DNA from 2 places in the Mesorhizobium sp. P2_E6 genome. Region 1 is predicted to be linked to the other one. Evidence: predicted binding sites of a transcription regulator. Region 1 holds the regulator's gene; the other holds the start of a gene.
What was found. The regulator LexA, encoded in region 1, represses DNA repair genes until DNA is damaged. The targets are predictions, from matches to a motif close to TGTTCNNNNTGTGTTCNG.

Region 1 (15,250 bases):
GAAGCTTGAGGCGATCCTGGCCGAACCGTCGCTCTACGACGAAGCGCTGCTGCTGCTCGCCCGCAACGGATTCGACATCGGTGCTGACGCCAACCGTACCGACTGGCGTGAGACGCGCACCGAGAATGAAGCGGTCCTGGTCGCCTGGCAGACAATCTACCGCGACCCACAGCGCTACTGGATGTTCTACGAGCTGGCTGAAAAACTGGTCGACTTCGAGGATTATTTCCGCCGCTGGCGCTTCAACCACGTAACCACGGTCGAACGCATCATCGGCCTGAAGCGCGGCACCGGTGGCACGTCGGGTGCGTCCTACCTGAAGAAGATGCTCGAGGTCGTCCTGTTTCCGGAACTCTGGACAGTTCGCACCCGGCTCTAGCTTCTCAGGTCACCGCGGTTTTGACCGCGAAACGCGCGTCTTGCCAGACGCCAGTGCGCAGGATGTCTTCCAGCATGTCGACCGCCTGCCAGACATCCTTGTAGCCGATATAGAGCGGCGTGAAGCCGAAGCGGATGGTCGAAGGCGCCCGGAAATCGCCGATCACGCCGCGCTCGATCAAGGCCCGCATCACCTGGTAGCCGCTGGGGTGGATGAATGACACCTGGCTGCCGCGCTCGTTGCCGTTACGCGGGCTTTCAAGCTCGAGCCCGTACGCCCCGCACCTTGCTTCGACCAGCTGGATGAACAGATCGGTCAGCCCGATGCTCTTTTGGCGCACCGCCACCATGTCGACATCGTTCCAGAGGTCCAGGGCGCCCTTGAGCGCCCGCATCGACAACACCGGCTGCGTGCCACACAGGAACCGGCGAATGCCGGTGCCTGCGGCATAGCCTTGTTCGAAGGCGAACGGCCGCGCATGCCCCCACCAGCCGCTGAGCGGCTGATAGACATCACCGTGGTGCCGCTGTGCGGCATAGATGAAGGCTGGCGAACCCGGGCCGCCATTGAGGTACTTGTAGGTGCAGCCGATGGCGAAATCGGCATTGGCAGCGTCGAGTTCGACCGGCAGCGCGCCGGCGGTGTGACAGAGATCCCAGACGATCAGCGCACCAGCCTGATGGGCCTTGCGCGTCAGCGCCGCCATGTCGCGCAACTGGCCGGATTTGTAGTTGACGTGGTTGACCAGGATAACGGCGACGCGCTCGTCGATCAGTTCCTCGATATCAGGCGCGTCGACGCCCTCGAGCCGCAGGACCGTACCCGGCCGCGTCGAAGCAACGCCCTCGGCCATATAGAGATCGGTCGGGAAGCTGTCGCCCTCGGCGACGATGACCGACCGGTCCGGACGCATCGCGAGCGCCGCATGCAGCACCTTGTAGATGTTGATCGACGTCGTATCGCAGACCACAGTCTGACCGGCCGCGGCGCCGATCAGGCGTCCGAGCTGGTCGCCGAGCTCGACTGGCATGTCGAACCAGCCGGCGGTGTTCCAGGCACGGATGAGGTCCTGCGCCCATTCCTGTGTGGCGGCCTTGTTCAGTTCGTCGAAGACGGCGGGAGAAGCCGCGCCAAGCGAATTGCCGTCGAGGTAGATCACCCGTTGCGGCAAGACGAAACGATCGCGCATGGAACGCAGCGGGTCCGCGGCATCCATCGCCTCGATTGCAGCGAGATCGGGAGTTGCATTCATGGTCGACTATCCCCGCGCATGGGCGTGCTCAGATGAACATATCAGGTGAAACCGTTGGCGATCATGGGCAGTCCCTTGGGTCTTGTCAAACATTATATATTATTTACGCAATGGAAGGATTTCATATATAATCACCCGACCAATTGGTACGGATGGTCGGCAATGCTGGACGACGAGCACTTCTCGAAGACAGTAGCAGCCTACAGGCTGCTGCGCCGCGATATCCTCACCACCCGTCTGAAGCCCGGCGCGCCGCTCAAGCTCAGCGCGTTGCGCAACAGCTACGGCATCGGCTGGACACCGCTGCGCGAGGCACTCTCGCGGTTGGAGGCCGAGCGCCTGGTGACCGCCATCAGCAATCGCGGCTTTGCCGTCGCCGCGGTATCGCGCAACGAGTTGGAAGATCTGTCACGCGCCAGATTGGTGGTTGAACTGCCTCTGCTCCAGGAATCGATCGAGAAAGGCGGCCGTGAATGGGAGGACGCCGTCGTCGCTGCCCATTACCGGCTGTCGCGCAGCAGGACCGCGGTCGACGACCCGTCCGACGAAGTGGTCGACGAATGGGATGAAAAGCACGAGGCTTTCCACGCGGCACTGCTCAGCGCGGCAGCGTCCCCCTGGCTGCTGACCTTCCACTCCACGATCGCGGATCAGTTGCGTCGCCATCACCGCTTTCTTGGCCTGGCGCCAACCTTGCGGGCGGCCGCCGGTCTCCAGCATGGCTACGAAGAGGCCATGGAGGCGCTGCGCCAGGCCGTCGCGATCGAACATCATACCGCGCTCATGGAAGCGGCGCTGGATCGCGACATCGAGCGCGCGAAAACCCTGATGGTTGCCCACATCGGCTACACGCTGCATGTCTATGTCCATGCCGGCGACGGCAGCACAAACAAGCGGTAATGCGACGAGGAACAAGGCAAGGCCGATACGGGCAATTCCTCCGCCAAAGTTGGCATTTTGGCTCCCTTTCGTTCACGGGAGCCACGACCGGTGAAGTGAACCGAGCCCTCTTGTCGAGCTCCAGCGTTAGCCGAGGCCAAGCCCGACACTGGGTGAGCCACAGGCCATTAACCATAGCAATTTCAATCCAACCAAGCGCTCGGCGGTGGCAGGCATGCGTCGATCGCGACCCACTTCCGGGGCGCCAAATAATTTCAGCCGCCTTAACAAGTTCATTAAACTTTAAACGGTTGCGGAACACAACTGGAACAGATAGTGTTTGTTCTGGGTTTGTTTTTCCGATTCTGGTTTTGGGTAACCTGGGGGCTGCCATGCTGACGCGTAAACAACACGAACTGCTGATGTTCATTCATGAACGGCTCAAGGAAAGCGGCATTCCGCCATCCTTCGACGAGATGAAGGAAGCGCTCGACCTTGCCTCCAAATCCGGCATACACCGGCTGATCACGGCGCTGGAGGAGCGCGGCTTCATTCGCCGCCTGCCCAATCGGGCGCGCGCGTTGGAAGTGCTGCGGCTGCCGGATTCGATCGCGCCAGGCCTCAACGCGGCAAAGAAGTTCTCGCCAAGCGTCATCCAGGGCAGCCTCGGTCAAGGCGGCCTTGGCCGGCAACTCAAGCCTGCATCTTCGCGGATGCCTTCGGCCGGCAATGACGACGACGTGGTCTCCGCCGTGTCGATCCCGGTCATGGGACGCATCGCGGCCGGTGTGCCGATCGACGCCATCCAGCACCAGACGCATTCGATCTCGGTGCCGCCGGACATGATCATGGGCGGCGAACACTATGCCCTGGAGGTCAAGGGCGACTCGATGATCGAGGCCGGCATCTTCGACGGCGATACCGTCATCATCCGCAACGCCGATACAGCCAGCCCGGGTGAGATCATCGTGGCGCTGGTGGATGAAGAGGAAGCGACGCTGAAGCGGTTCCGCCGCAAGGGTGCCTCGATTGCTCTCGAAGCCGCCAACCCGGCCTATGAAACCCGCATTTTCGGACCGGACAGGGTCAAGGTGCAAGGCAAGCTCGTCGGGCTGATCAGGCGCTACTGAGCAGGGCTTGCGACCGGCTTTTCGGGTTTGCGGTAGGGTGGCAGGCCCCTCGCCTCGCGCGAAAACTTGCGCTGCGTGTGCCAGGGCCGGTATGACCCGTCCACCGCGAAGCTGATCGTCGCAGGCGTGGTCGCAGATTGGCGATCGAAGAAGACGGCCGCACTACCCTTGCGGGCCAGTTGTCGCTTGGTGATGACGAGCACAAGTGGATTGTGACAGGGGTCATAGGCCGTGGCGTCATTGATGACGATCAGGTCGGCGAAGCCGCAGGCCATCCAGGCGTCCTTTCGGTCTTCGACATGCGCGATGATCGCACCGGATGGATGCTTGGCGAGACAAATGCCCGATGTGCAATAGAAAGGCGCTCCCGACGGCAGCTCGGCGGCATCGGCTATCTCGAATTGCCCGTCTCCTTTGCTGAACACCTCCGGTATGACGATGGTCTCGGATGTCAGCGCGCGTTTCCAGTTGTCGACCGTGAATTCGTTCGGGCGTGCCCGGCTGACGGCGAGTTCGCCACCCCCGATCGGCAGCGCAACCAGCCGGGCGTCCTCCGAGATCAGCACGTCCGGTGCGCGCGTGTCCGAGACGGTCAACAGGCCGGCAAGCGCGAACGGAAGGGCTGCGAGCCGCAGCCATGTCGTGGCCATCGTCGCGATGACCAAGGCAATCGCAACCAGCAGGACGGACTGCTGCGAAATCAACCCGACCGCGTCGACCGGCGAGCGCTGGGAAATCCATCCGGACATGGCGATCATCACCGTCAGGCCTTTGCCCATCACGTAAAGAAAGGGGCCATCGGCGCCAAAGGGCATCGCCAGCGCACTGAGGACGGCGAAAGGCATCACAACCAGCGAGACGATTGGCATGATGGCGAGATTGGCGAACAGGCTGAGCGGCGACACCCGCTGAAAATGCCAGATGGCAAACAGCGCCGTGGCAGAGCCGGCGATGATGGAGGTCATGGCAAGGCCGCCCATCGCCAACAGGAATTTTCTGGTGAGAAAGCCATGGAGAGATCGCCGTGGCGGCGGCGGTTTCGTTTTCGCCGCACGATGATCAGACCAGCCGGCATAGGCACCGACCAGCGCCGCGGTCGCCGCGAACGACATCTGGAAACTTGGGCCGACCACTTCATGCGGCGACACCGCAATGACCGCGATCGCCGAGATCGCCAGGTTGCGCATGGTCAGCGCCGCCCGATCGAACAGCACGGCAATCAGCATCACCGCCAGCATGATGAAGCTGCGCTCTGCGGCAACGACGACGCCTGAGATGACAAGATAGGCGGCGATCGAGAAAAGCGCGGCGGCCGCGGCGTATTTCTTGACTGGCCGGCGCGCGGAAAAGTCCGGAAACAGGGCGAAGGCGCTGCGCATCAGCATCATGATTGTGCCGGCCACCAGCGCCATGTGCAGCCCTGAAATGGAGATGACGTGGTAGATGCCGGTGCGCCGCATCGCTTCGTTGATCTCATCGGGAATGCCGGCGCGCACGCCGACGATCAGCGCCGCGGCGATCTCGCCTTCGGCGCCACCGATACTGCCCCTGATATGGTCGGCGATGGCTTCACGGGCATTTTCTATCCCCGAGGCAAGGCGGGCTGACAGCGGAATGTCGTCGTCATTGCCGGCGACAAGCTTTGGATTGCCGAGGAAAAACCCGCTGCCGCCAATGCCGGCGAAATAGCTGTCGAAGGAGAAGTCGTAGCTGTCCGGCCGCACCGGGCCGGTGGGCGGCAATAGCTTGGCGTAGCCGGTGACCAGCGAGCCTGGGGTTATCTCTGCCGGGATCTTTCGTGCCGAAAGCCGAACCCGCTCCGGCGCATAGCGCAATTTCGGCCTGGCTGTCGACGTCACGTCGATGGTCAGCCGGATGCGGCCGGACTCCATTCGGTCAAGCGAGACGACGCGGCCGGTCACTTGAGTCGAGATTTCCGAACCGAGCAACTGCGTTCCCGCCCGCCATGTCTCGACCTTGCCGGCGAGCAGGCCGAGCGTGCACAGCACCGCAGCCATGAAACAAAGATGGGCTTTCGGCCTGGAACGCGAGACGAACGCGCAGAGCCCCGTCAGAACGACGACCGCGACAGGCTTCGCAAAATCAGGTTCCACCGTCAGCGAAAAATAGCCGATCGCTCCGATCGCCAGACAGACCGGCACCAGCAGGAAGGCTACGCCTCGATCAAGCTCCAGGCCCGCTGCCGTGGCCACGCTGTGGCGCAGCCGAGGCAGCGATATCCGGCCGATTTGCCGGCGCACGCGCACGATCCTGCCAACTTCGGCAACAGGAGCGGGGGCGGAGACATCCGCTTGCAACGGCGGGTTGCCGGGGGCCGGCACGAGAGGTGATGGCAGCGGTAACGCAGCCGGCAGCGGCGTCGCAAACAGGGACCGTTCGCTGACGCCAATAGCGGCGTCCTCGCCCTGATCCGAGCCCCGGCCCCGTCCAGCCATCGGGTCTGCCCCTTGCGCCCTCGACACCCTATGCTACATGAACGCGCAACGCGCGAAAGTCCGCGCAACCACACCCCGCTTCAGATGGTTTCCGAGAGTTTCATGTCCGACAAGGTCGTCACCCGTTTTGCCCCCTCGCCCACCGGTTACCTGCACATAGGCGGCGCGCGCACGGCGCTGTTCAACTGGCTGTACGCAAAGCACACTGACGGCACCATGCTGCTGCGCATCGAAGACACCGATCGCGAGCGCTCCAACGATGCCGCGACCGCAGCCATTCTCGACGGGCTTTCCTGGCTCGGCCTCTCCTGGGATGGCGAGGCCGTCTCGCAGTTCGAGCGCGCGCCGCGTCATCGCGAGGTGGCCGAGGAGCTCGTGCGCATGGGCAAGGCCTATTACAGCTACGAGACGCCTGCCGAGCTCGAGGCAATGCGCGAGGCAGCACGCGCCAAGGGCCTGCCGCCCCGCTATGACGGCCGGTGGCGTGACCGGGACCCCTCCGAGGCGCCCGCAGGCGCCAAGGGCGCCATCCGCATCAAGGCGCCGACCACGGGCGAGACGGTGGTGCACGACCGTGTCCAGGGCGAGGTGCGCTTCCCCAACAAGGATCTCGACGACTTCATCATCCTGCGTTCGGACGGCAACCCGACCTATATGCATGCCGTCGTCGTCGACGACCACGACATGGGCGTCACCCACATCATCCGAGGCGACGACCATTTGACCAATGCCGCCCGCCAGACGGTGATCTACGACGCCATGGGCTGGGACGTGCCGTCCATGTCGCATATCCCGCTGATCCACGGCGCCGATGGCGCCAAGCTGTCGAAGCGGCACGGTGCGCTCGGCGTCGAGGCCTATCGCGCCATGGGCTACCTGCCGGAGGCGTTGCTGAACTACCTGGCGCGCCTCGGCTGGAGCCATGGCGACGACGAGATCATGTCGATCAAGGACATGATCTCCTGGTTCGACATCGGCGATGTGAACAAGGGCGCCGCCCGCTTCGACTTCGCCAAGCTCGAGGCGCTGAACGGCGTCCATATGCGCCGCATGAGCGATGCTGAGCTGTTCGACATCTTCATCGCCACCCTGCCCTATCTCGAGGGGGGGCCGGCGATGGCCGCGCGCCTCGACGACAGGAACAAGGCGCAACTGCTGGCAGCGCTGCCCGGCCTGAAGGAGCGCGCCAAGACACTGGTCGAACTTGTCGACGGCGCCGCCTTCCTGTTTGCCACCCGGCCGCTGCCGATCGACGACAAGGCGGCACTGCTGCTCAATGAAGACGCGCGCAAGATCCTGCGCGGCGCTCACGAAGCTTTGACGACCCTGTCAGGTGACTGGACGGCCACTGCGGCTGAAGCCGCCGTGCGCGACTATGCGCAGGCCGGCGGCCACAAGCTTGGCGCCGTGGCCCAGCCTTTGCGCGCCGCCCTGACTGGCAAAAGCACCTCGCCGGGTGTGTTCGACGTGCTTGCCGTGCTCGGCCGCGAGGAAAGCCTGGCGCGCATAGCGGATCAAATCGATTAGGAGCGAACTGGCCCAAGAAGATTGGCATTGAAAGGCGCGTTTCGCAGTGCAACATTAGGCCCTGGCCCAATCTGGCACGCACCTCCTAGAATGCGGTGGCGAATACGCGCATTGCGGTGATTTCGACGTGTCGCTCTGCGGAATTTTGCCTTTGCCGGCATGAGGAAACAAGAAGGAGTTTGCAATGACCGAAGCTGCGAAAAAACTGGATTTGGGCGGCAACACCCACGAGGCCACGGCAACGCTTGAATTCGCCGGCAAGACGCACGAGTTCAAGGTGCGAAGCGGCTCGGTCGGGCCTGATGTCATCGACATCGCCTCGCTCTACAGCACCACCGGCGCCTTCACCTACGATCCCGGCTTCACCTCGACCGCAAGCTGCGAGTCCGAAATCACCTTCATCGACGGCGACGCCGGCATCCTCTTGCACCGCGGCTATCCGATCGACCAGTTGGCCGAACACGGCGACTTCCTCGAGGTCTGCTATCTCCTGCTCTATGGCGAATTGCCGACCAAGGCGCAGAAGGACGATTTCGATTACCGCGTGACGCGCCACACCATGGTGCACGAGCAGATGTCGCGCTTCTTCACCGGCTTCCGCCGAGACGCGCACCCGATGGCGGTGATGTGCGGCGTCGTTGGCGCGCTGTCGGCCTTCTACCACGACTCCACCGACATCTCCGACCCCTACCAGCGCATGGTTGCCTCCATGCGGCTGATCGCCAAGATGCCGACGATCGCGGCGATGGCCTACAAATACCATATCGGCCAGCCCTTCATTTACCCGAAGAACGAGCTGAACTTCGCCGCCAACTTCCTGCATATGTGCTTCGCCGTGCCGTGCGAGGAGTACAAGATCAATCCGGTGCTGGCGCGCGCCATGGAGCGCATCTTCATCCTGCATGCCGATCACGAGCAGAACGCCTCGACCTCGACCGTGCGTCTTGCCGGCTCATCGGGTGCCAACCCGTTCGCCTGCATCGCCGCCGGCATCGCTTGCCTGTGGGGCCCGGCCCATGGCGGCGCCAATGAAGCGGCGCTCAACATGCTGGGCGAAATCGGCCATGTCGACCACATCCCGGAATTCATCGCTCGCGCCAAGGACAAGAACGACCCGTTCCGGCTGATGGGCTTTGGCCACCGCGTCTACAAGAACTACGATCCGCGCGCCAAGATCATGCAGAAGACGGCGCATGAGGTGCTGGGCGAGCTCGGCATCAAGGACGATCCGCTGCTCGATATCGCCATGGAGCTGGAAAAGATCGCGCTGACCGATCCCTATTTCATTGAGAAGAAACTCTACCCGAATGTCGACTTCTATTCCGGCATCACGCTTAAGGCGCTGGGCTTCCCCACCACGATGTTCACCGTCTTGTTCGCGGTCGCCCGCACCGTCGGCTGGATCGCGCAGTGGAAGGAGATGATCGAGGACCCGCGCCAGAAGATCGGCCGCCCGCGCCAGCTCTATACCGGTGCGCCGGAGCGTGACTACGTGCCGATCGCCAAGCGGTGATCGAGGCTTTCCGGATTGAGAAAGGCGCCCGTCAGGGCGCTTTTTTTATGTGACGAAGCACGACACCCGCCGCGATCTCGCCGGACGGCTTGTCGGTCGCCATGCGCCGGGTAATCTCGGCAAAACCTTGCTTCTGCCAGGCGCGCATCCCGCTGTCGGCAAACAGCGCTTCCAGTTGCCGGGTCAGATTGTTCGGCTTGACGTACTCATTATAGAATTCCGGGACCAGCGCCCGATCCGCGATCAGGTTGGGCAACAGCGCCGACCAGACGGACAACAGGTAAGGCGCCACGACGCGCGCGACGGGATCGAGTCTGTAGCAGGAGACCATCGGCACACCGGCCAGCGCCAGCTCCAGCGATACCGTCCCCGACGCGATCAGCGCCGCATCGGCCTTGCCGAAGGCCTGCCATTTGCGTTGGGTATCAAGGATAATCTCGGGTTTCTCATCCCACCGTGTGACCGAGGCCCTGACGAGGTCGGCGACATGCGGGACGGTCGGCAGCAGCAGCCGCAGGCGATGCCCGCGCGCATGCAGCATCGACACCGTCTCGCCGAACGGCTCGAGCAGCCGTCGCACCTCGCCGCGCCTCGAACCAGGCAGGACGAGCAGTGTCTTGACGCGATCCGGAGACGCAAGATCGCGCGGCAGATCCTGCGCCTTGGCAGCACCGAGCACGCCTGCATCATGGGTGAGGCGATGCCCGACATAGGTTCCGGGCGGGCCGCCCAGTCGTTCGAGTTCCTTCACCTCGAACGGCAGGATGCAGAGTACATGGTCGACATAGGGCTTCATGGCCACCGCCCTGCCCGGCCGCCATGCCCACACGCTTGGGCAGACATAGTGGATGATCGGGATCGACGGATTGGCCCCACGCACCTTCCTGGCGACGCGCAACGAGAAGTCAGGACTGTCGATGGTGACGAGGCAATCGGGCTTCTCGTCCGCAACAGTTTTGGCCAGCTGGTTGATCCGCCGCATCAGGCGTGGCAGGTCGCGTAGAATGGCGCTGAAACCCATCAGGGCGATCTCGCCGGCATCGAACGGCGACGTCAGTCCCAGCGCCTGCAAATGGCGGCCGCCGAGGCCGACGAGCTCCACCTCGCGCCTGGTAGCCTGCTTGAGCGAACGCACGATGTCGGCGCCAAGCAGATCGCCCGACTCTTCGCCGGCAACAATCGCAATCTTCAATGCCCTGTCAGGCATGATGCGGCTCCGTAGCGGCAGGCAGACCGATGACGAACAGGCCGAGGGCGTTGGCGCGCGCGACGGTTTCAGGGCCTTCGAGAACCAGCGAACGTCCCGCCTCGACGGCAATGCCGGCAAGCCCGGCCGCATGTACCGCCTCGATCGTCTGCGGACCGATGGAAGGAAGATCCGCACGCAGTTCCTGGCCAGGCTTGGCGCATTTGACCAGCACGCCGCGGGTCTTGCCCGCGATACGGCCGTGGCCACGCAACAGCTTCGCGCGATCAAGCAGTCCGGCTGTTCCCTCGATGCCTTCGAGTGCAATAGTGCGGCCACCGACTGCGATCGCCGCCTGGCCAATATCCAGCGCCCCAATCGCCTTTGCCGCTGCAAGGCCTGCCTCGATGTCGAGCCAGTCCGATTTGCGTGGCGAGGCCTTGGTCAGGACACCCTCGGCGGCGACGAGGTCTGGCACGATCTCGTGGGCGCCGACGATCTTTATGCCTCGTGCTTCGAGACCTCGTGCCACCACCTTCAGCAAGCCATCGTCGCCACGCGCCAGCGCCATGACCACCAGGGGAATCACCGCGAGCAGGCTGAGACTGGGCCGCAGCGCAAGCAATCGTGGCCTGCGCTTGATCTCGCCCGCAAGCACCAGGTGGGTAATCCGGTGCCGCCTCAACAAGGGTATCAGCGAGCCGATACCTTCCAGAGCGAGGCTTTCATGCTCATACCGGGAGAGCTCCGCCATGCGGTCCACCTCGCCTTCCATCAGGATGACAAAGGGAGGATGGCCTCGTTGCGCCGCACCGGCCGCGACTTCGACCGGCAGGCTGCCGCCGCCGGCGATGATGCCGACCCTGGCGCCCGATGGGAGATCAAGACCGGCTGCCGCGGTCTCAGCCTTCGTCATCGACATCGTCGCCATCGCCGCCCTTGAGCGACGGCACCGCATAATGCCGCTTGCCGCGACTGGTGATGAAATCGACGATCTTCATGGCGGTCGGCGACGACGCGAATTCGGCCTTGGCGAATTCGATGTTCTCGCCAACGGTGCGAGAGCGATCGAAGATCATCTTGTAAGCCTTGCGCAGCACATGGATTTCGGACCTCGGCAGGCCAGAACGCTTCAGGCCAATGATGTTGAGGCCGCGCAGACTGGCGCGATTGCCAACCGCGATGGCATAGGGAATGACATCGCCCACGATCGCTGAGCAGCCGCCCAGAAAGGCATTGTCGCCGACACGGACAAACTGATGAACCGCCGTCAGTCCGCCAATATAGACGTTGTTGCCGACCTCGCAGTGGCCGCCCAGCGTCGCTCCGTTGGCGAACGTCGCATTGTCGCCGACGACGCAATCATGGGCGATGTGGGCGTAGGCAAGGAAATTGCCATTGTCGCCGATCGTCGTCTCCCCGCGGCTGGAATCGGTGCCGAGATGCATGGTCACGCCTTCGCGGATCGTGCAGTTCGTGCCGATGACCAAAGTGGTGCGGCCGCCCTTGTGCTTGGTGTTCTGCGGCGGCCCGCCCAGTATTGCCATCGGGTAGACCTTGGTCGAGGCACCGATGGTGGTCGCGCCCATCACCGAGACATGGCTGACCAGTTCGACGCCGTCGCCGATCACCGCATCGGCGCCGACATGACAAAACGGCCCAATGCGCACGCCTTGACCGATTTGGGCGCCCTCCTCCACGACAGCGGAAGCATGAATGGATGTCTTGATTTTCATAAGCATTCGATCGTCAGTCGCTGGTGACCATCATGGCTGAAATCTCGGCCTCGGCCGCCTTGGCGCCGTCGACCATGGCTTCACAAGCGAATTTCAGCAGGTTGCCGCGTTTCTTGATTTTCTTGACATGGATCCTCAACTGGTCGCCGGGAACGACCGGTTTGCGGAATTTGGCATTGTCGATGGTCAGGAAATAGACCAATGACGGCTTTTCAGTGCGCAGGCTGCGGATGCAGATGGCGCCGGCCGTCTGCGCCATCGCCTCGACGATGAGCACTCCCGGCATCACCGGCTGCTCGGGGAAATGGCCCTGAAAATGCGGCTCGTTTATGGTCACGTTCTTGATGCCGACGGCGGACTCGTCGCCATCGATGTCGACGATGCGATCGATCATCAGGAACGGATAGCGGTGCGGCAGGAGCTTCATGAGCCCCATAATGTCGACCGCTTCCAGCGTAGTCGAAGCGATCATGTCAGCCATTGCCTCCCTCGCCCTGTTTGCGGGTCCTGGCGAGCTTGCGCAGCATGGCTATCTCCCGCATGGCTTCCGCCATCGGCTGTGCCGGATAACCACCCCAGATCTCGCCTGCAGGGACATTGCTCATAAACCCACTTCTGGCGGCGAGCTTGGCCCCAGACCCGATGGTCAGGTGATCCGCAAGCCCGACGCCGCCGCCCATGGTGACATTGTCACCCACGATCACGGAACCCGAGATACCCGAAAGCCCGGCTATTATGCAATTGCGGCCGATGCGGACGTTATGGGCGATCTGTACGAGATTGTCGATCTTGGTGCCCTGGCCTATGATCGTATCGGACATGGCGCCGCGATCGACGGTGGTGTTGGAGCCGATCTCGACATCGTCCTGGATAACGACACGGCCGACCTGCGGCACGCGTTCGGGTCCCTTGGCGCCGCCGACGAAGCCAAAACCATCCTGGCCGATCCTGGCGCCTCCATGGATGATGACGCGGTTGCCGATCAAGGCATACTGGATGCTGGCGCCTGGACCGACATAGCCGTCGCGGCCGATCTGGCAGGATTGTCCGATGACAGCGTTGGGCGCGATGACCGTACCGCCGCCGATCGAAGCACCCGGCCCGATGACGGCACCTGCCTCGATGACAGCACCTGCCTCGACATGCGCGGTCGGATCGATATGAGCATGCGGCGAGACACCGGTTTCACTGGTCATTGGTCCCGGTGTCGCGGCCGTCGGGAACAGCAGACGGCCGACCAGCGCGAAGGCCTGTTGCGGACGCGGATGAATGAGTACCGCGATGCCGGCCGGCGCCTTGCTGGCGAATTCCGCCGGACACAGGACCGCGGCCGCCCGCAGCGACAGCATCAGCGCGGAATTGCGTTTGCCATCGACGAAAACGAGCGCATTCTCGCCGCCCTCATTGGCCGGCGCGAGCGCTTCGATCGAGATATGGGATTGGCCGGAATCGACAAGCACCGAGCCGGTCAGATTCGCGACTTCGCCCGCCGTATACCGGCGTGATGGCGCGAAGAACACCGGATCGGTCATTCCAGAAGCTATATCCAGCTAGGTCGGAACATCTCTCCCGGACCTGAAAAATCCGGGAGCATCGTTGGCCGTCGATCAGAAGCGGGTCGATATGCCGAAATTGAACTCCTGCACGTTGTCGGTCGCTTCCTTCTTGACCGGGATCGCATAGTCGATACGGATCGGACCGAACGGCGATGCCCACATCAAGCCGAGGCCGACCGAGGCGCGCAGCTTCAGGTCAGTCGACGTCTGGGTGACAGCCGCATTCTCGATCTTGGTGCCATAGAGCGTTGCTGCGTCCGCGAACACCGCGCCGCGCAGCCCGAAGCTCTCCGGAATGACTGGCAGCGGGAACTGGGCTTCGGCCGAGGCATTAAAATAAGTCGTGCCGCCGAGATGGTCACCCGTAACACTGTCCACAGGGCCAATGCCGCCATATTCGAAACCACGGATCATGCGGTCGGTGCTCTGGAACTGATCGAAGATACGCAAACCGCCGTCGCCGCCGTAACCCTCGACATGACCCGCGCCAGCCGAGAGGAGGCCAACCAGATCGAACTGCTCTGAAAGCGTCTGATAGATGCTGCCGCGCCCAGTCAGCTTCACATACTTGGCGTCGCCACCGAGGCCGGCAAATTCGGCCGTCGTTGTGGCATAGATGCCTTCGTGCGGGTTCTTCATGTCGTCGATGGTGTTGTAGACCAGCCCCAGGCTGACCGACGACTTGATCCAGGGGCTTTCCTCGATACCTTGAACGATCGCCTGCGAAACATCGCAGTCGCCCAGCACGCCGTCTCCATTGTCATCGCAACCGTCGTCGTACTCGTACTTTTCCCGGGCGATGTTGTACGCCAACTGCGTCGAGATGCTGTTGGTGATCGGCAGGCCGAAGCGCACCGTCGCACCCGTGGTCTCGCTATCGTAGTGATCGTAATTCCGGGTCTGTTGGAAGATATCGAAGCCGGCGGCGATGCGCCGTCCGAGGAAATAGGGTTCGGTGAAGGACAGGCTGTAGTCGCGCGAATTCTTGCCGCCGCCTGCCGACAGCTTGATAAATTGGCCGCGGCCTAGGAAGTTGCGCTCGGTGATCGATCCTTCGATGGACGGACCCGCCGTGTCTCCACCGGTCGAGTAGCCGGCGCCGACCGAGAATTCGCCGGTCGATTTTTCGACAACGTCGACCACCAGCACGACTTGGTCAGGCTGCGAGCCTGGAACGGTCGAGATATCGACTTTTTCAAAGTAATTCAGGTTTTCCAGGCGCTTCTTCGCGCGCTGGATGAGAACTTGATTGAAGGCGTCACCTTCGCTGACGTCGAACTCGCGGCGAATGACATAATCACGCGTGCGGTCGTTGCCGCGGATCTCGATGCGTTCGATATAGGCTTTGGTGCCCTGGTCGATGGTGTAGACCACCGAAATGGTGTGGTTCTCGAAATTGCGGTCGCCGCGCGGCGTCACCTGCGCGAAGGCATAGCCGGAACCGGCCACCTTCTCGGTCAGCGCGATGATGGTGTCCTCGACGTCCTTGGCATTGTAGACGTCGCCCTTGCGGGTCTCGACCACCGATTCCAGAGACTTCGAGTCGACTTCCGGGATGGTGCTTTCGACGCTGACATCGCCGAACGTGTAGCGGTCGCCTTCTTGGACGGTGATGGTGACCGTGTACTTGTTCGTC
Region 2 (15,250 bases), on a different contig from region 1:
TACGACCTGCATTTCGACGTCATCGACACCGCCGGCTTCGAGGATGCCGCCGCCTCGACCTTGCCCGGCCGCATGCGGGCGCAGACCGAGATTGCCATCCGCGAGGCCGACCTGATCTTCTTCACGGTCGATGCCAAGTCCGGCCTGATGCCCGATGACAAGACTTTCGCCGAGATCGTGCGCAAGTCCGGCAAGCCGGTCGTGCTGGTCGCCAACAAGGCCGAGGCGAAGGGCGCCCAGGGCGGTATGCTGGAGGCCTGGGAGCTCGGCCTCGGTGAGCCGATCCCGGTGTCGGCCGAACACGGCCAGGGCATGCCCGACCTGCGCGACGCGGTGATCGGAGCGCTTGGCGAGGCGCGCGCCTTTGGTGAAGAAGAAGAAGACGGCGAAGGCGAAGAGGTCGTCGCCGGCGAGGTGCTGATCGGCGAGGATATTGTCGACCCGGATGCCGAGGATGTGCCTTCATACGACGACACCAAGCCGATGCGCATCGCCGTGGTCGGCCGCCCGAATGCCGGCAAATCGACGCTGATCAACGCGCTGATCGGCGAGGAGCGGCTGTTGACCGGGCCGGAAGCCGGCATCACCCGTGATTCCATCTCCGTCGACTGGGACTGGCATGGCCGCCGCCTGAAACTGTTCGACACGGCCGGCATGCGTCGCAAGGCGAGGATCCACGAAAAGCTGGAAGTGATGTCGGTGCAGGATGGCTTGCGCGCCATCCGCTTCGCCGAGATCGTCATCATCGTGCTCGACGCCACCATTCCTTTCGAGAAGCAGGATCTGCAGATCGCCGACCTGATCATCCGCGAAGGGCGGGCACCGGTGATCGCCTTCAACAAATGGGATCTGATCGACCATCCCCAGGAGCTTCTGGCGGAACTGCGTGAGAAGACCGAGCGGCTGCTGCCGCAGGTGCGCGGCATCCAGGCGGTGCCTGTCTCGGCCGAAACCGGGCGCGGCCTCGACAAGCTTATGGATGCGGTGTTGAAGACCCACAAGGTGTGGAACAGCCGCGTCTCGACAGGCAAGCTCAACCGCTGGCTGGAAAGCATCCTGGCGCATCATCCGCCGCCTGCCGTCGCCGGTCGTCGGCTGAAGGTCAAATACGTCACCCAGGCCAAGACGCGGCCGCCGGGCTTCGTCGTCCAGTGCTCCCGGCCGGAGGCGATGCCGCAATCCTATGTCCGCTATCTCTCCAACAGCTTGCGTGAAGCCTTCGACATGCCCGGCGTGCCGATCCGCATTGCGCTGCGCACGTCGGACAACCCGTTTGCCGGCAGGGCCAAGAAACGCAGCTGAGCATCGCTGCCCGTCCTGGCGCCATGATCACGCCACGTCGCGCAAACCGTTTTCGTTGGTCCGCGTATTATCGGGCAGCTGTTGCCGCACCGCCTGCAGCAATATCTCGGCGAGGCGCGCGACCACCGGCTCGGGCTCGGCATCCTTGCGGTGCAGGAACAACGCCATTTTGGGCAGTGCCGGCAGCCCGGCGATCTCCGGTGTCATCGCGCTGACGCTGGCCGGCAGCCCGATGTCGGTGCGGATGGTCAGCCCCAGTCCCGCCGCGACAGCTGCCCAGATGCCGCCAAGGCTTGGGCTGGCAAAGGCCATCCGCCACGACAGACCGGCGCGGTCGAGCGTTTCGGTCGCTACCGTGCGCAAAAGGCAGGGTGCTTCAAGCGCCACCAGCGGCAGCGGCTCGCCGTTGCGCAGGCTGGTCGCGATGCGCTTTGCCGGGCCAATCCAGCGCATCTGCACGTCGGCGACGTGCTCGCTGTAGGGCAGGGTCTCGCCGCTGTGCCAGGCGAGCGCGATGTCGAGATTGCCTGAAGTGACGCGCTCGGCAAGTTCGTAGCTGCGCGCGATCCTGGCTTCGATTTTGACCTTGGGATGGGCGCGGGCGAAGCGCCCGAGCACGTCAGGCAGCACCGCCTCGCCGAAATCCTCCTGCAGCCCAAGCCGTACCCAGCCTTCCAGCTCGACGTCATGGATGGCGGATGCCGCCTCATCGTTGAGCTCGATCAGCCGGCGCGCATAGCCGAGCATGGTTTCGCCGGCCTCGGTCAAGGCGAGGCCACGTCCCGACTTGCGGAAGATCGGCGTCGCCGCCTGCTCCTCCAGTTTCTTCAATTGCGCGCTGACCGCCGACGTCGATCGGCCAAGCCGGTCGGCAGCCTTGGCGAAGCTGCCCAGTTCCATGCCGGTGACGAAACTGCGGAGAACGTCGAGGTCGAATGTCACGCGTCGCATGGCGATAGTCCTGATTTTCAGGATAGTAAGTCAAAAACTTCCCGATATTCGGCATGAAACTATGGCGGTAAAGACGAGGCGTCAAGGTCCGGATGCAATCGGACCATCAAGGGAATTCTGCCATGTCGCTCGTCGCTACGGATTTGCAATGCAGCCAGGCCAAGCCTCGGCAACAAGCTGGCGCAGCCGCCGCTGGTGCCACGACGGTCCGCTCCAATCATCGCTGGAAGGTGCTCGGCATCGGAGTTGCCGCCAATGCCAGTTTTTCCGCGACCTTCTCCGGCATCCCGGCGACGGCGGTCTTCTTGCGCTCCGGCTACCATCTCGGCAATGGCCAGCTCGGGTTGGTTCTCGGTCTGCTTGGCCTGGGTGTGGCGCTGAGCGAACTGCCATGGGGATTGCTCACCGATCGCTGGGGCGATCGCCGCGTGCTGCTCACTGGCCTCGGCACCACCGCGGCATGGCTGCTTCTCATGGCATTGCTGGTCGTGCCGTCACCGGCACACCTTCCCGGGGTCGCGGTTCTGGCCGCCGTGTTGCTTGTCACTGGCCTGCTTGGCGGCAGTGTCAACGGCTCAAGCGGCCGCGCCATCATGGCTTGGTTCCGTGAAGGCGAGCGCGGCTTCGCCATGAGCATCAGGCAGACTGCGGTGCCGCTCGGCGGCGGGCTCGGCGCCTTTGTCCTGCCGTCGCTTGCCTCGGTGCATGGCTTTGCAGCGGTCTACGGCTTGCTGGCCGCATTCTCCGCCGTCACGGCGCTTTTCGCGTGGCGCTGGTTGCACCAGCCACCAATCGGCGAAGACGCGACGTCCGCCAGCGACGCCATGGTGTCGGCCGGCCCGACACCGCTGCGCAATCCGGACGTCTGGCGCATCGCAATGGCCATCGGCCTGCTCTGCGTCCCGCAAGTGGCGGTGCTCACCTTCGCCTCCGTCTTCCTGCATGATTTCGGCGGCATGGGAACGGCAGTGATCAGCGCCAGCCTGGCAGCCGTGCAGGTCGGCGCCATGGTCATGCGCGTCTGGAGCGGCCGTTTCACCGACCGTCACGGCAATCGCCGCTCGTTCCTGCGCTTTTTCAGCATGCTGAGCGCAGCCGCCTTTGCCACCCTCATGCTGCTTGTGTTTGTCGCGGCCACCATTCCCGGCTGGCAGCCTATGCTCGCGACAACGATCGTTGCCGTCCTGATCCTTGCCGGCATCTGTGTTTCAGCGTGGCACGGCGTTGCCTATACCGAGATTGCCACGCTTGCCGGCGCCAGCAATGCCGGGACGGCGCTCGGTCTGGCCAACAGCTTTGTCTTCGTCGCCTTCTTCCTGGTGCCGATCGCCATCCCCGGGCTTCTGGTCGTCGGATCATGGGCGTGCGTCTGGCTGTCGGCCGCCATCTGCGCGCTGATCGCCCGGCCGATCTTCCTGCGGCCGGCCTGACTTCGCATGCTGACCGCAAAATCGCCCGACTTCGGAACCACGACCTTGAGCCGACTGAGAAAACCCGATCGAACCTGTTAACGTCCCATCAAGGTTAATGCATCATTTTGCTCTCCAGTGGGGTCAGTCGCGTTCCTGGAGAGAGTTCCGTGCATCGACGTGTGTTGAAGCGGCTTGCGGCCGCCGCCGGTGAGAAAAAACGTGGCTTTCTGACCCCGTTCGTCATCGGTCTCGGCATCTGGATCGGCTTTCCGACCGTCGCCGCCTACCAGGACATGACCAGTTTTGTCTCCGGCCTCGAAGCGTCGAACACCCGCTGGAATTCCTATGTCGAGAAATCCGTCGCCGGCTCGACCCATGCGGCCGAGATGCCCTTTGTCGATTCCGACGTCACCGGTTCCATCTCCGGATCGGGCGTCCATCTGGCCGGCGTCGGCAACGTGTCGTTTCGTGGCAAGGGCGGCAAGGTCAGCGGCACGCCCGACGAGGATCGCATCGTGCGGGCCGACAAGAAGGGCCGCATCGTCCAGGTTTCTCCCGTCGCGCCGCCGAAGAATTTCAATGCCGGCTCGATCTTCGAGCGCACCTCGTCCTTGCTGCGGCCCAGCATGGACAGCGGCTTGAAGATGGCTTTCGCCAAACCGCAGATCAAGGGCAAGGAAATCCAGATCGCCGCGGCATTCCATGCGCGTGAGGACAAGAAGCCGGATCCCGGCGTGCCGGCCATGCTTGCCGCGCTGGTCAACAACGACCATCCCGATGTGCTGGCGACCGCCTATGCGCAGGCCGAGCCCGACTATGCCAAGGCATCGCCCTTCGAAGCCCTGCTTCAGGACGAGCAGCCCAATGACGGTCGCTTCATCCCGCCGATGGCCAAGGGCGACCATTCCTGGATCCAGAACCCGCTGCCGGCGAGTGTCTTCTCCAAGAAGGAGCAGGCATGCCTTGCCAACGGCATCTATTTCGAGGCGAGAAGCGAATCCGTGCGCGGCCAGGCCGCCGTCGCTCAGGTCATCCTCAATCGCGTCCGCAACCCGGCCTATCCCAATTCGATCTGCGGCGTCGTCTACCAGAACGACAGCTGGTTCAACCGCTGCCAGTTCTCCTTCGCTTGCGACGGCAGGAGGAAGCGCATCGACAGTCCCGCCGCCTACAAGACCGCGCAGGATATCGCCATGGCCGTCACCGCGGGCAAGATCTTCATCCCCGAGGTCGGATCGTCGACCCACTACTACGCCCAATATGTCCATCCCGGTTGGGCGCGCACGATGCAGAAGATGACCAAGATCGGCCTGCATATCTTCTACCGCACCTATGGCGGCGGCTGGAGCTGAGCACCGCACAGTCACCGATCTTTTCGCGCTGCGTGCAGCCGATCGAAGAGCCAATGCCGGGGGGATTCGTGCAGCGCATCCCCGTCGTCGTGGCGGGCACGATGTCGCACCTTTATAACCAATTGATTTTGTTGCCTAAAATACATGACAATGAACTTCCGCCCGTGGCTTGACTGGCGCAAACCCTCTAACTATGTTGCCGGCGACTTTAGAAGCGGACGGACGGTGACGGTCTGACCGGGCAGGGGGGTTGCGATGGCCGATAAAAACAGGCCAGACGGAACCGGAGAAACCGGCCGCGGCAAGCAGCATGAAGCCGAAATCCGCGACGACGATCTTGAGCGCCGCCGGCGTGAACTTGAAGCATCGCTTGCGACAAGGCGGCCGGACCGGCTCGAGGGGAAAGACGACGCGAAAGCGGGCAGTGTGGCCGGTTATGGCCAGGCGCTCAAACTCTCTAGCGAGTTCATCGCCGGAGTGGTGGTGGGTGCCGGCATCGGCTGGATCATCGACCGTCTGGCGGGGACATCGCCATGGGGTCTGATCGTGTTTCTGCTGCTGGGTTTTGGCGCCGGCGTGCTCAATGTGATGCGTTCCGCGGGCGTTGTGGCAGAATTCGGACAGGGCGATAAATCGCGCCGTGACCAGGACGACAGGAAATGACCGCGCTTCATGTGTGGTAATGGTAACGAAGCCGTACGCGGCATTGACGGGGTTTGAACGTGGCAGCTGACAAGGTCGATCCGATCCACCAGTTCCATATCAACAAGCTGATACCGATCGAGATCGGCGGCTACGACCTGTCTTTCACCAATTCCGCACTGTTCATGGTCGCAACAGTGGTCGTTGCGGCGGCATTTCTGTTTCTCACCACCTCGAGCCGCAGCCTGGTTCCGGGCCGCCTTCAGTCGGTCTCCGAGATGGCCTATGAGTTCGTCGGCAACATGTTGCGCGATGCCGCCGGCACGCAGGGCATGAAGTTCTTCCCGTTCGTGTTCTCGCTGTTCATGTTCGTGCTGGTCGCCAATCTGCTTGGCCTGTTCCCGTATTTCTTCACCGTCACCAGCCATATCATCGTCACCTTCGGCCTCGCCGCCCTGGTGATCGGAACCGTGGTCGTCTACGGGTTCATGAAGCATGGTCTGGGCTTCCTGAAGCTGTTCGTGCCGCATGGCGTGCCGGTGTTCCTGCTGCCACTGGTGGTGCTGATCGAGGTGATCTCCTTCGTGTCGCGCCCGGTCAGCCTCTCGGTTCGTCTGTTCGCCAACATGCTCGCCGGCCACATCACCCTGAAGGTGTTTTCTGGATTTGTCGTCAGCCTGAGCGCGCTGGGCGCAGTCGGCGTGGCGGGCTCGGTCCTGCCCCTGGCAATGGCGGTGGCCCTGACGGCACTGGAACTGCTGGTCGCTTTCCTGCAGGCCTACGTCTTTGCGGTGTTGACCTGCATGTACCTCAACGACGCCCTGCATCCCGGGCACTGATCAAGAGTTTCCGGCCCAAGAGTTTCCAACATTGGCGCCGGATTGAATCGCAACGGAATTTTAGATCCAAAGGAGTTGAACAAATGGACGCAGAAGCAGCAAAGTACATCGGCGCCGGCATCGCTTGCCTGGGCATGGGTGGCGCGGGCATTGGCCTCGGCAACATCTTCGGCAGCTACCTGGCGGGCGCTCTGCGCAACCCGTCGGCTGCTGATGGCCAGTTCGGCCGTCTGATCTTCGGCTTCGCCGTGACCGAAGCTCTGGGCATTTTCTCGCTTCTCATCGCGCTTCTGGCCCTGTTCGGCTGAGCTAAGCGTTGGGAAGATTGGACAGGCCGGCCGCGCAAGCGGCAGGCCTGAATTTCGGGGATAGTCCATGTTCGTGACATCTGCCTTCGCGCAAGAGTCCGCACCTGCAGCCGACACCAGCCACGCTGCGACGGAAGGCGACACGCATTCCGGCACCAGCGTGCCTGCCGAAGCGCACGGCACCTTTCCGCCATTCGATCCTGCGACGTTCCCGTCGCAGCTTCTGTGGCTGGCGATCACTTTCGGGCTGTTCTACCTCTTCCTGAAGCGGGTCGCGATGCCGCGCGTCGCGGGCATCATCGAGGTCCGCAACGACCGCATCACGCAGGACCTCGACCAGGCTAGCAAGTTGAAGGGCGAGGCCGACGCTGCCGTTGCTGCCTACGAGCAGGAACTGGCGGAAGCCAAGACCAAGGCCAACGCGATCGGCCAGCAGGCCGGCGATGCGGCCAAGGCCGAAGCCGAGACCGCACGCAAGAAGGTCGAGGCGGCCCTCGACGAGAAGCTTGGCGAGGCCGAAGCCCGCATTTCTTCCATCAAGGCCAATGCCATGAAGGAAGTCGGCAGCATTGCCGAGGACACCGCTTCGGCGATCGTCGAGGCACTGGTCGGCGGCAAGGCCAGCAAGGCCGAGATCGCGGCCGCGGTCAAATCCGTGGCCCGGTGAGGAGCGCATCATGGATTACACATCTCTCGCGACGCTCTGGGCAACGATAGCCCTCATCATCTTCCTCGGCGTTGCCGTCTACATCAAGGTGCCTGGCATGATCGCCAAGGCGCTCGACGCCCGCGCCGCCAGGATCAGCAACGAGCTGGATGAAGCGCGCCGGCTGCGCGAGGAGGCCCAGCAGTTGCTCGGCCAGTACCAGCGCAAGCGCAAGGAAGCCGAGCAGGAGGCCGCCGACATCGTTGCGGCCGCCAAGCGCGAAGCCGACATGCTTGCTGCGGAAGCGCACAAGAAGACCGAGGACTATGTCGCCAGGCGCACAGCACTTGCCGAACAGAAGATCGGTCAGGCCGAGCGCGACGCCATCAGCGAAGTCCGTGCCAGCGCCGTCGACATCGCCGTCGAGGCTGCGCGTGCGCTGCTCGCCGGCAAGATGGACGCCAAGGCCGGCGCCGACCTCTTCAAGGCATCGCTGGCGGATGTGAAGTCCAAGCTCAACTGAGCTTGTTGCATCGAGCAAAGATCAAAGCCGCCGGGAAACCTGGCGGCTTTTTTGTTGTGGAAAACTATCCGCTCAATCCAGGCCGGCGAGGCTCTCGTCTTCCGCCACTTCCGTCCCGCCAAGCCTGAACGGCGCGAAGGAAACGCGGTGCAGCCGCGCCACCGGCCCATGTGCTTCGATCGCCGTGCGATGGCGGGCCGTGGCGTAGCCCATGTGGACCTCGAACCCGTAGCGACCGTGATGGTTGCCGCAGCCGCACATCATGCGGTCGCGCATCACCTTGGCGACGATCGAGGCGGCGGCGATCGATTGCGAGCGCTGGTCGCCCTTGATCAGTGCGCGCCCCGCGCAGGGCAACCCTGGCGGCACGTCGCGCCCGTCGGCGAGCGCGAGCTTCGGTTGGACCGACAGCCCGACCAGGGCGCGACGCATCGCTTCCAGGCTGGCCTTGAGGATGTTGCTGCCGTCGATGCCCTCGGCGCTGATGGACGCCATCGAAACGCCCAGCGCCGAGCCAAGAATTCGTACGAACAGCGCTTCGCGTTGCAGATGGCTGAGACGTTTGGAATCGTCGAGCCCGTCCGGAATGTTGGCGGGGTCGAGCACCACCGCCGCCGCGACCACCGGCCCGGCCAGCGGACCGCGGCCGGCCTCGTCCATGCCCGCCACCGGCCACAGTCCATCGGCCATCGCCTTCGTCTCGAAGGAGAAATCGGGTTTCTCGATGATCTCAAAGAGAAGCGGAGAATCGGAACGCGCGCGAGCCATGTTGCGGCGAGGTTCGCATCGGCTCCGATTCTCCGCAAGTCCCTCCGGGTCGGGTGGGGCGCCGGACCGGGAGGGCACCGTCTGCAGGCCGGGGCAGGCCGGACGGGATTCTTGTGTCGCGACAGGTCAAACCGCCGCGGTGAATTGTTTTCAAAGCAGGGTCAGCTGCACCTGGTCCTTGCCGCCGGCCACGAACTGATCGGTCCGAAGCGTGCGCCGTTCGACGTTGAGGCCGAGCCGCTTGGCGGTGATCTCGAAGCGCCGGCCGATCTGCCAGGCGTAGGGACCAGCACCCTTCATGCGCTTGCCCCATTCCGAATCGTAGTCCTTGCCGTCGCGCATCGAGCGGATCAGCGACATCACGTGGCGGTAGCGGTCGGGATAGTGGCGCAGCAGCCAGTCCTTGAAGATCGGACTGACCTCCAGCGGCAGGCGCAGCACGACATAACCCGCTTCGCGCGCACCAGCGGCGCGTGCCGAATCGAGGATGCGTTCCATCTCCTGGTCGGTCAGGCCGGGGATGATCGGCGCCACCATGACCGAGGCCGGAATACCGGCATCCGAAAGCCGTCGGATCGCCTCCAGCCGCTTGGTCGGCGTCGAGGCGCGGGGCTCCATCGTCCTCGCCAGCATACGGTCGAGCGTCGTCACCGACAGCGCCACCTTGGCCAGCCCGCGCTCGGCCATGCGCGACAGGATATCGATGTCGCGCATCACCAAAGCGGACTTGGTGACGATGCCGACCGGATGGCCGCGCGCTTCCAGCACTTCGAGGATCTCGCGCATGATCCGGTATTGCTTCTCGATCGGCTGGTACGGATCGGTGTTGGTGCCGATCGCGATGGTGCGCGGCTGGTAGCTGTCCTTCGACAGTTCCTTGTCGAGTAGCCGCGCCGCATCCGGCTTGGCGAACAGCTTCGATTCGAAATCGAGGCCCGGCGACAGGCCCATGAAACTGTGCGTCGGCCGGGCAAAGCAATAGACGCAGCCATGTTCGCAGCCGCGATAGGGATTGATCGACCGGTCGAAGGAGATGTCGGGCGATTCGTTGCGGGTGATGATGGTGCGTGGCTTCTCGACCTGCACCTCGGTCTTGAAGGGCGGCAGTTCCTCCAGCGAATTCCAGCCATCATCGAAGACATGCCGGCTGACCGGCTCGAACCGGCCGGATGGATTGATGCCCGCCGACCTGCCGCGATTGCGGTCCGGACGGACACGCACGCCACTCTGCTCGATCATCGCATTGGCCATCTCGGCTCTTCCAGCTCCGAAAGCTGCAATGTCGGCGCGCACGATCTGTTCCATCTTCGCCCGCTCCCAGGGACTGTCCATGTTGTGTCGAATCGCTCTGTTCATGAAATTATTCCTATTTCGTCGATGAGAACAAAGCAAGAACTTTCAATGGTGCATTGCAAAAACTGGCGCTGCGTTCGGCTTTCCGCTATTCGGCTAATGATGCTCAGTGTCCTGATCGAAACCCGCAATGACGAGGAGGGCCTCGCCCGCACGCTCGCCTCGCTGATTGGCGGCGCGGTCGAGGGCGTGGTGCGTGACGTCATCGTCTGTGACACGGGTTCAACCGACCAGACGCATCGCGTTGCCGAGCATGCCGGCTGTCACTGCGTAACTGGCGGTATCGCTGCCGGCATCCGGCAGGCCAAGGGTGACTGGCTGCTGCTCCTGGAGCCGGGCTCGCGGCTGATGGATGGTTGGATCGATGCGGTCGTTGCCCACACGGCCAGGCAGACCATGGCGGCACGCTTCTCGCGGGCGCGGGGCAGCCGCACACCGTTCCTGGCCCGGGTGTTTTCGGGAAACCGCGCCTTGGCCGATGGATTGCTGATCAGCAAGCTTCAGGCCGCGGCAGCGTCGAAGCGGGCCGGCAGCGCCGAGGCCATCGCACGCGGCCTCGCGGCAAAGCGGCTCGACGCCGAAATCTGGGTGGCACCGCCGAAGCAGCGCTCCCCGGAGTGATCTTTTTGCGGCTGCTCTGTTCATTGTGCATTGCACAAAATCTGACGTGAGGTTAGTTTCCCGGTCAGACGGGTGGATTGGGTTGGGGTCATACCGAGTGATGAGCTCCGATGCGGCATCGGCGCCACGCTCATAGCCGAGGACCCGATGAAGCTTTCAACCCCCGACAAATCCGGCGCTGCCAGTCTTGAAGCCGTTGCGCGCAACGGCAGCCTGCTGCGCCGCATCGCCGTGCGCATTCCGACCTATCTGACGGACCTGCGCGAAAACCCTGCCTGGCTGCCGATGTTCGTGCTGGCGCGCACAATGCCAGGACGCCGGATGCATTGGCTGGGTGCAAAACGCGCTCGTCCGGCCCAAAATTCGGGGGATACGATGTTTGCCGGCGTCGACCGCGAAGCCGTGGTCGACGCACTGCGCTCCAACGGGCTGTTTTCGGGCCTGGTGCTGCCGCCGGCGATTCATGAAGAGATCGCCAGTTTCGCCCAGCGCACGCCTTGCTTTGGCAATTTCGATCGCCGTCTCGAATTCATGCCGGGTGAACATGCCGAGGCCGAAAAGCGCTTCGGCCGCTCGCTGCTCAGCGGACATTTTTTCGAGCGCATCCTCGACTGCCGGGCGGCACTCGCCATCCAGCGCGATCCGCTGCTTCTGGATATTGCGGCGCACTATCTCGGCGGCCAGGCAAAACTCATCACCACGCGCGTCTGGTGGAGTTTTCCGACGGGTGAGGCTTCGGACGCCGACAAGAACCTTGCCTCGCTCGGCAAGTATCATTTCGACCTCGACGACTGGCGCATGCTGAAATTCTTCTTCTATCTCAAGCCGGTCGACGCCGACACCGGCCCGCATGTCTATGTCCGCGGCAGTCACAAGCGCCGCAGCCTCAAGCATCAGCTCACTTTGCTGGTCGGCCATCCCGCACAAGAGGTTCTGGATGTCTATGGCGAGCACAGCCCGGTGACGCTGACCGGTGAAGCCGGTCTCGGCTTCGTCGAGGATCCGTTTGGCTTCCACATGGGCACGGTGCCGGCGCGCACGCCGAGATTGATGATGGAGGTCGGCTTCGGCGTATCGCCGCCCTCACGCCGGCGCTTTCATGGCGAGCCGGTCATCCGCTGAGAGGGAACCATCCCAGCTCATCTCGACAGGCATCCAACGCGCGGCGAATGACACTTCGAAGGGCGCACGCGGTGTTCTGCTGGCGAAACCGAGGTCGGGCGCTTGAACTGCTTGCTGTTTGGCGTTAACCGCGCCGCAGATGCTCGTCCAGGCGCGGCATGATCTCGACGAAGTTGCAGGGCATGTGCCGGTAGTCGAACTGCGCCTTCAGGATGCCGTCCCAGGCGTCCCTGCAGGCGCCGGGCGAGCCCGGCAGCACGAAGACGAAGGTGGCGTTGACGACCCCGCCGGTCGCCCGGCTCTGGATCGTCGAGGTGCCGATCTTGTCGTAGGAGATGCGGTGGAAGACTTCCGAAAAGCCGTCCATGCGCTTTTCGAAGATCGGCTCCAGCGCTTCCGGCGTCACGTCGCGGCCGGTAAACCCGGTGCCGCCAGTGGTGATGACGACGTCGATCGCAGCGTCCCGCGACCAGCCGAGCACCTTGTCGCGAATCTTTTCGCGGTCATCGGTGACGATATCGCGGGCGGCGAGGACGTGGCCGGCTTCCGTGATGCGGTCGGCCAGTGTCTGGCCGGATTTGTCGTCGGCGAGGCTGCGTGTGTCCGAGACGGTCAGCACCGCGATGCGGATCGGGATGAAAGGCCGGCTCTCGTCAATCCTGGCCATCTCAGCCAGCCTCCGATGTCATGCTGCGCGTCGCGGCGACGAACCAGTCGGGCTGGCGGCTGCGGATGTCCGCGGCAGCGCGCTTGGCGACATTGCCGGTCTCGAACAGGCCGAAGCATGTCGCGCCGGATCCGGACATCCGGGAGAAACCCGATCCAGCCTTGTTAAGCCAGGAAAGCGCTCTGCCGATGGCGGGCTGCATCGCCAGCGCCGCAGGCTCAAGATCATTGCGGGTGATCTCCAGCCAGTTGCGCAGGCTATGGAAGTCGATGCTGCGCGGCAGCGGCGGCAGTGGCTCATTGTCGCGACGGGAAAGCGCTGCAAACACCTCGGCGGTCGAGACGGCCGTTCCGGGATTGACCAGCACCAGCCCCAACGCCGAAAAATCCGGCACCATCGACAGTTCGTCGCCGATGCCACGCGCGACCAGCGGCTTGGCCGCCAGGCACATCGGCACATCGGCGCCAAGCGAAAGGCCGATCCGCGCCAGCTCAGTGCTGTCCATGTCTAGGGCCCATGTCTCCGCCAGCCCGCGCAGCACGGCTGCCGCATCGCTCGAGCCGCCGCCGACGCCGGAGGCAACCGGCAGGTTCTTTTCGAGCCGGATGGCGACCGGCGGGGTTCTCTTGGCCCCAGCCTCTCTTCGCAGCGCATCGCGGGACTTAAGCACGAGATTGCTGGCGTCGAGCGGAACGGCCTGCGCGTAGCGGCCAGACACGGTAAAATCGTCGCTGTCGGCGAGCGCGATTTCGACCCGGTCGCCAAAACGCGTGAACACCGCCAGGCTTTCGATCAGGTGATAGCCGTCAGGGCGCCTGCCGGTGACATGCAGCGCCAGATTGATCTTGGCGTGCGCATGCCAGATGCGCGACCCGATCTCGGTGTCCACGGCGTCAGTCGTATGCGGGATGATGCTCAGTCCTTGGCCAGCCGGTATTCGCCGGTCTTCGGATCCTTGACCAGCGTACCCATGGCACCGTTGGCTGCCTGCTTTTCCGTGCGCCGCACCTTGGCGGTCACGCGCTCGGCTTCCCGGATGAAGGTGCGGTAGCCGAAATAGGCGGCGACGCCAACGACGGTGAAGAAAATGATCTGCGGCATGTCAAAACTCCTCCCACGCTGGGCGGCGGCCGGTCGGGTCGGTTCATGCATGTCGCCCAAAAGTGGATCCGGTTTTAGGAAAGCGACATGCATAAGACTTCAAGCTCTCATGCTAGACGGTTTTGCCGGTTTTTCAAAGCCCGAACCGTGCCCACAACGCGCGCTCTTCCGCCGCATCGATCACGCCGCTGGCGGCTGCCGCGGCGATATCGGGCGCTGAAAAGCCCTTGCTCGAGCCGAATAGGCCGAAGCGGCTGAGGAAACCGCGCGGCGCCGTGACCAGCCTGAGCTGGGTCTTCGCTCCGAACCGGGTCTTGAGCACCGTGCGCATGTCGCCGAGTGCATCGACCAGGCCGAGTTCGAGACCCTTCATGCCGGTCCAGAACAGACCGGTGAACAGGTCCGGATCGTCCTTCAGCTTCGCGCCGCGCCTTTCCTTGACGAGGTCGATGAACGTGCCGTGCACCTCGAGTTGCAGCGCTTTCAGGCGCTCGACGTCTTCCTTCTTCTCCGGCTTGAACGGATCGAGCACAGCCTTGTTCTGCCCGGCGGTGTGGACACGGCGCTCGACCCCGATCTTCTTCATCAGTTCCGGGAAACCGAACGAGGCCGACACCACGCCGATCGAACCGACGATGGAGGACGGATCGGCGAAGATCTCGTCGCCGGCGACCGCGATCATGTAGCCGCCCGATGCCGCGACGTCTTCGACGAAGACCAGCACCTTTTTGTTCTTTTCGCTCGCCAGGTCGCGGATACGCTTGAAGATCAGCCGCGATTGCACCGGCGAGCCGCCCGGCGAATTGATCGAGATGGCGACCGCCGGCGCGTCGTAGGAAAACGCCTTCTCGATAAGGCCGGCGGTCGAGGCCAGCGACAGACTCGGCCGGAACTGGCCACCCCCCGGCATGATGGTGCCGTGCAGCCGGATGACCGGAATGGTGACGACGGTTGAGCGCCAGGACTTCGGCAGCAGGCGGTTGATTAGTCGTTTCACGAGGGCGCGGTCTCCGGTCGATAGGTTGCAGGCATGTAGGAACTCCCCGGCCAACGGCAATGCGGCCGGTAAGAATAGCTCAGTCTCCGAACAGCGAGGCGAGGCCGTTGGCAATCATTTCGCTGCGCTCATCAGGTCCGTCGCCCGATTGCGGATGAAGCATCAAGGGAGGGCGAATGGCGAGCTTCCCCCGCGCCCCGAGCGCAGCCCTGACGACGATGCGGATCGCCGCCGCGTCGGGGCGGGGATGGACAGCGAGGATCTCGGCATCGCCGAAGCGGCCGGAGAGCGCATCGAGAATGGCGCCGAGCTGCTCGGGCCGGGCGATGACTGCGAGGCCGCCGCGCGGCCTGACCACGGCGGCAGCACTTCGGATCCAGCTCTCGAACAGTCCGTCCTCCGTGACGTGGGCTTCCTTTCTCAGGCGATCGGGCGTGGCACGGTCCCGTGCAGCGTTGAAAGGCGGGTTCATGATGACGAAGTCGAAGTCGTTGTCGGCGAGGCCGGCCGCCGCCCGCGCCCGTCCCGATACGGTGACATCGGCGATGAGCACAGAGGCACGGTCACTGAGATGGGCATTGCCGGGATGGGCAAGCGTTGCTGCGGCGAAAGCAGCCATTTCCGGCGCCCGTTCGACGAGCACGGC

Region 2: AC1D08_RS06050 (PA0069 family radical SAM protein) is a predicted target of LexA. The motif match lies at 10,123-10,140, and genes of this name have one in related genera.

The regions. Positions count from the first base shown of each region.
Region 1 is NZ_JBFUEQ010000015.1:212,642-227,891, reverse strand. It holds gene kynA (tryptophan 2,3-dioxygenase) at 1-379, shown strand, start outside; gene kynU (kynureninase) at 384-1,631, opposite strand; gene AC1D08_RS30120 (GntR family transcriptional regulator) at 1,794-2,531, shown strand; gene lexA (transcriptional repressor LexA) at 2,903-3,640, shown strand; gene AC1D08_RS30110 (ComEC/Rec2 family competence protein) at 3,634-6,096, opposite strand; gene gltX (glutamate--tRNA ligase) at 6,199-7,623, shown strand; gene gltA (citrate synthase) at 7,808-9,136, shown strand; gene lpxB (lipid-A-disaccharide synthase) at 9,168-10,343, opposite strand; gene AC1D08_RS30090 (LpxI family protein) at 10,336-11,238, opposite strand; gene lpxA (acyl-ACP--UDP-N-acetylglucosamine O-acyltransferase) at 11,225-12,058, opposite strand; gene fabZ (3-hydroxyacyl-ACP dehydratase FabZ) at 12,072-12,539, opposite strand; gene lpxD (UDP-3-O-(3-hydroxymyristoyl)glucosamine N-acyltransferase) at 12,532-13,590, opposite strand; gene bamA (outer membrane protein assembly factor BamA) at 13,666-15,250, opposite strand, start outside.
Region 2 is NZ_JBFUEQ010000002.1:277,568-292,817, reverse strand. It holds gene der (ribosome biogenesis GTPase Der) at 1-1,302, shown strand, start outside; gene AC1D08_RS06095 (LysR substrate-binding domain-containing protein) at 1,330-2,253, opposite strand; gene AC1D08_RS06090 (MFS transporter) at 2,376-3,683, shown strand; gene AC1D08_RS06085 (cell wall hydrolase) at 3,833-5,017, shown strand; gene AC1D08_RS06080 (AtpZ/AtpI family protein) at 5,273-5,680, shown strand; gene AC1D08_RS06075 (F0F1 ATP synthase subunit A) at 5,740-6,498, shown strand; gene AC1D08_RS06070 (F0F1 ATP synthase subunit C) at 6,582-6,806, shown strand; gene AC1D08_RS06065 (F0F1 ATP synthase subunit B) at 6,874-7,473, shown strand; gene AC1D08_RS06060 (F0F1 ATP synthase subunit B) at 7,484-7,975, shown strand; gene AC1D08_RS06055 (ribonuclease HII) at 8,048-8,743, opposite strand; gene AC1D08_RS06050 (PA0069 family radical SAM protein) at 8,894-10,048, opposite strand; gene AC1D08_RS06045 (glycosyltransferase) at 10,199-10,717, shown strand; gene AC1D08_RS06040 (hypothetical protein) at 10,865-11,839, shown strand; gene moaB (molybdenum cofactor biosynthesis protein B) at 11,964-12,506, opposite strand; gene AC1D08_RS06030 (4-(cytidine 5'-diphospho)-2-C-methyl-D-erythritol kinase) at 12,508-13,395, opposite strand; gene AC1D08_RS06025 (membrane protein) at 13,422-13,607, opposite strand; gene AC1D08_RS06020 (S49 family peptidase) at 13,741-14,604, opposite strand; gene AC1D08_RS06015 (tRNA1(Val) (adenine(37)-N6)-methyltransferase) at 14,684-15,250, opposite strand, start outside.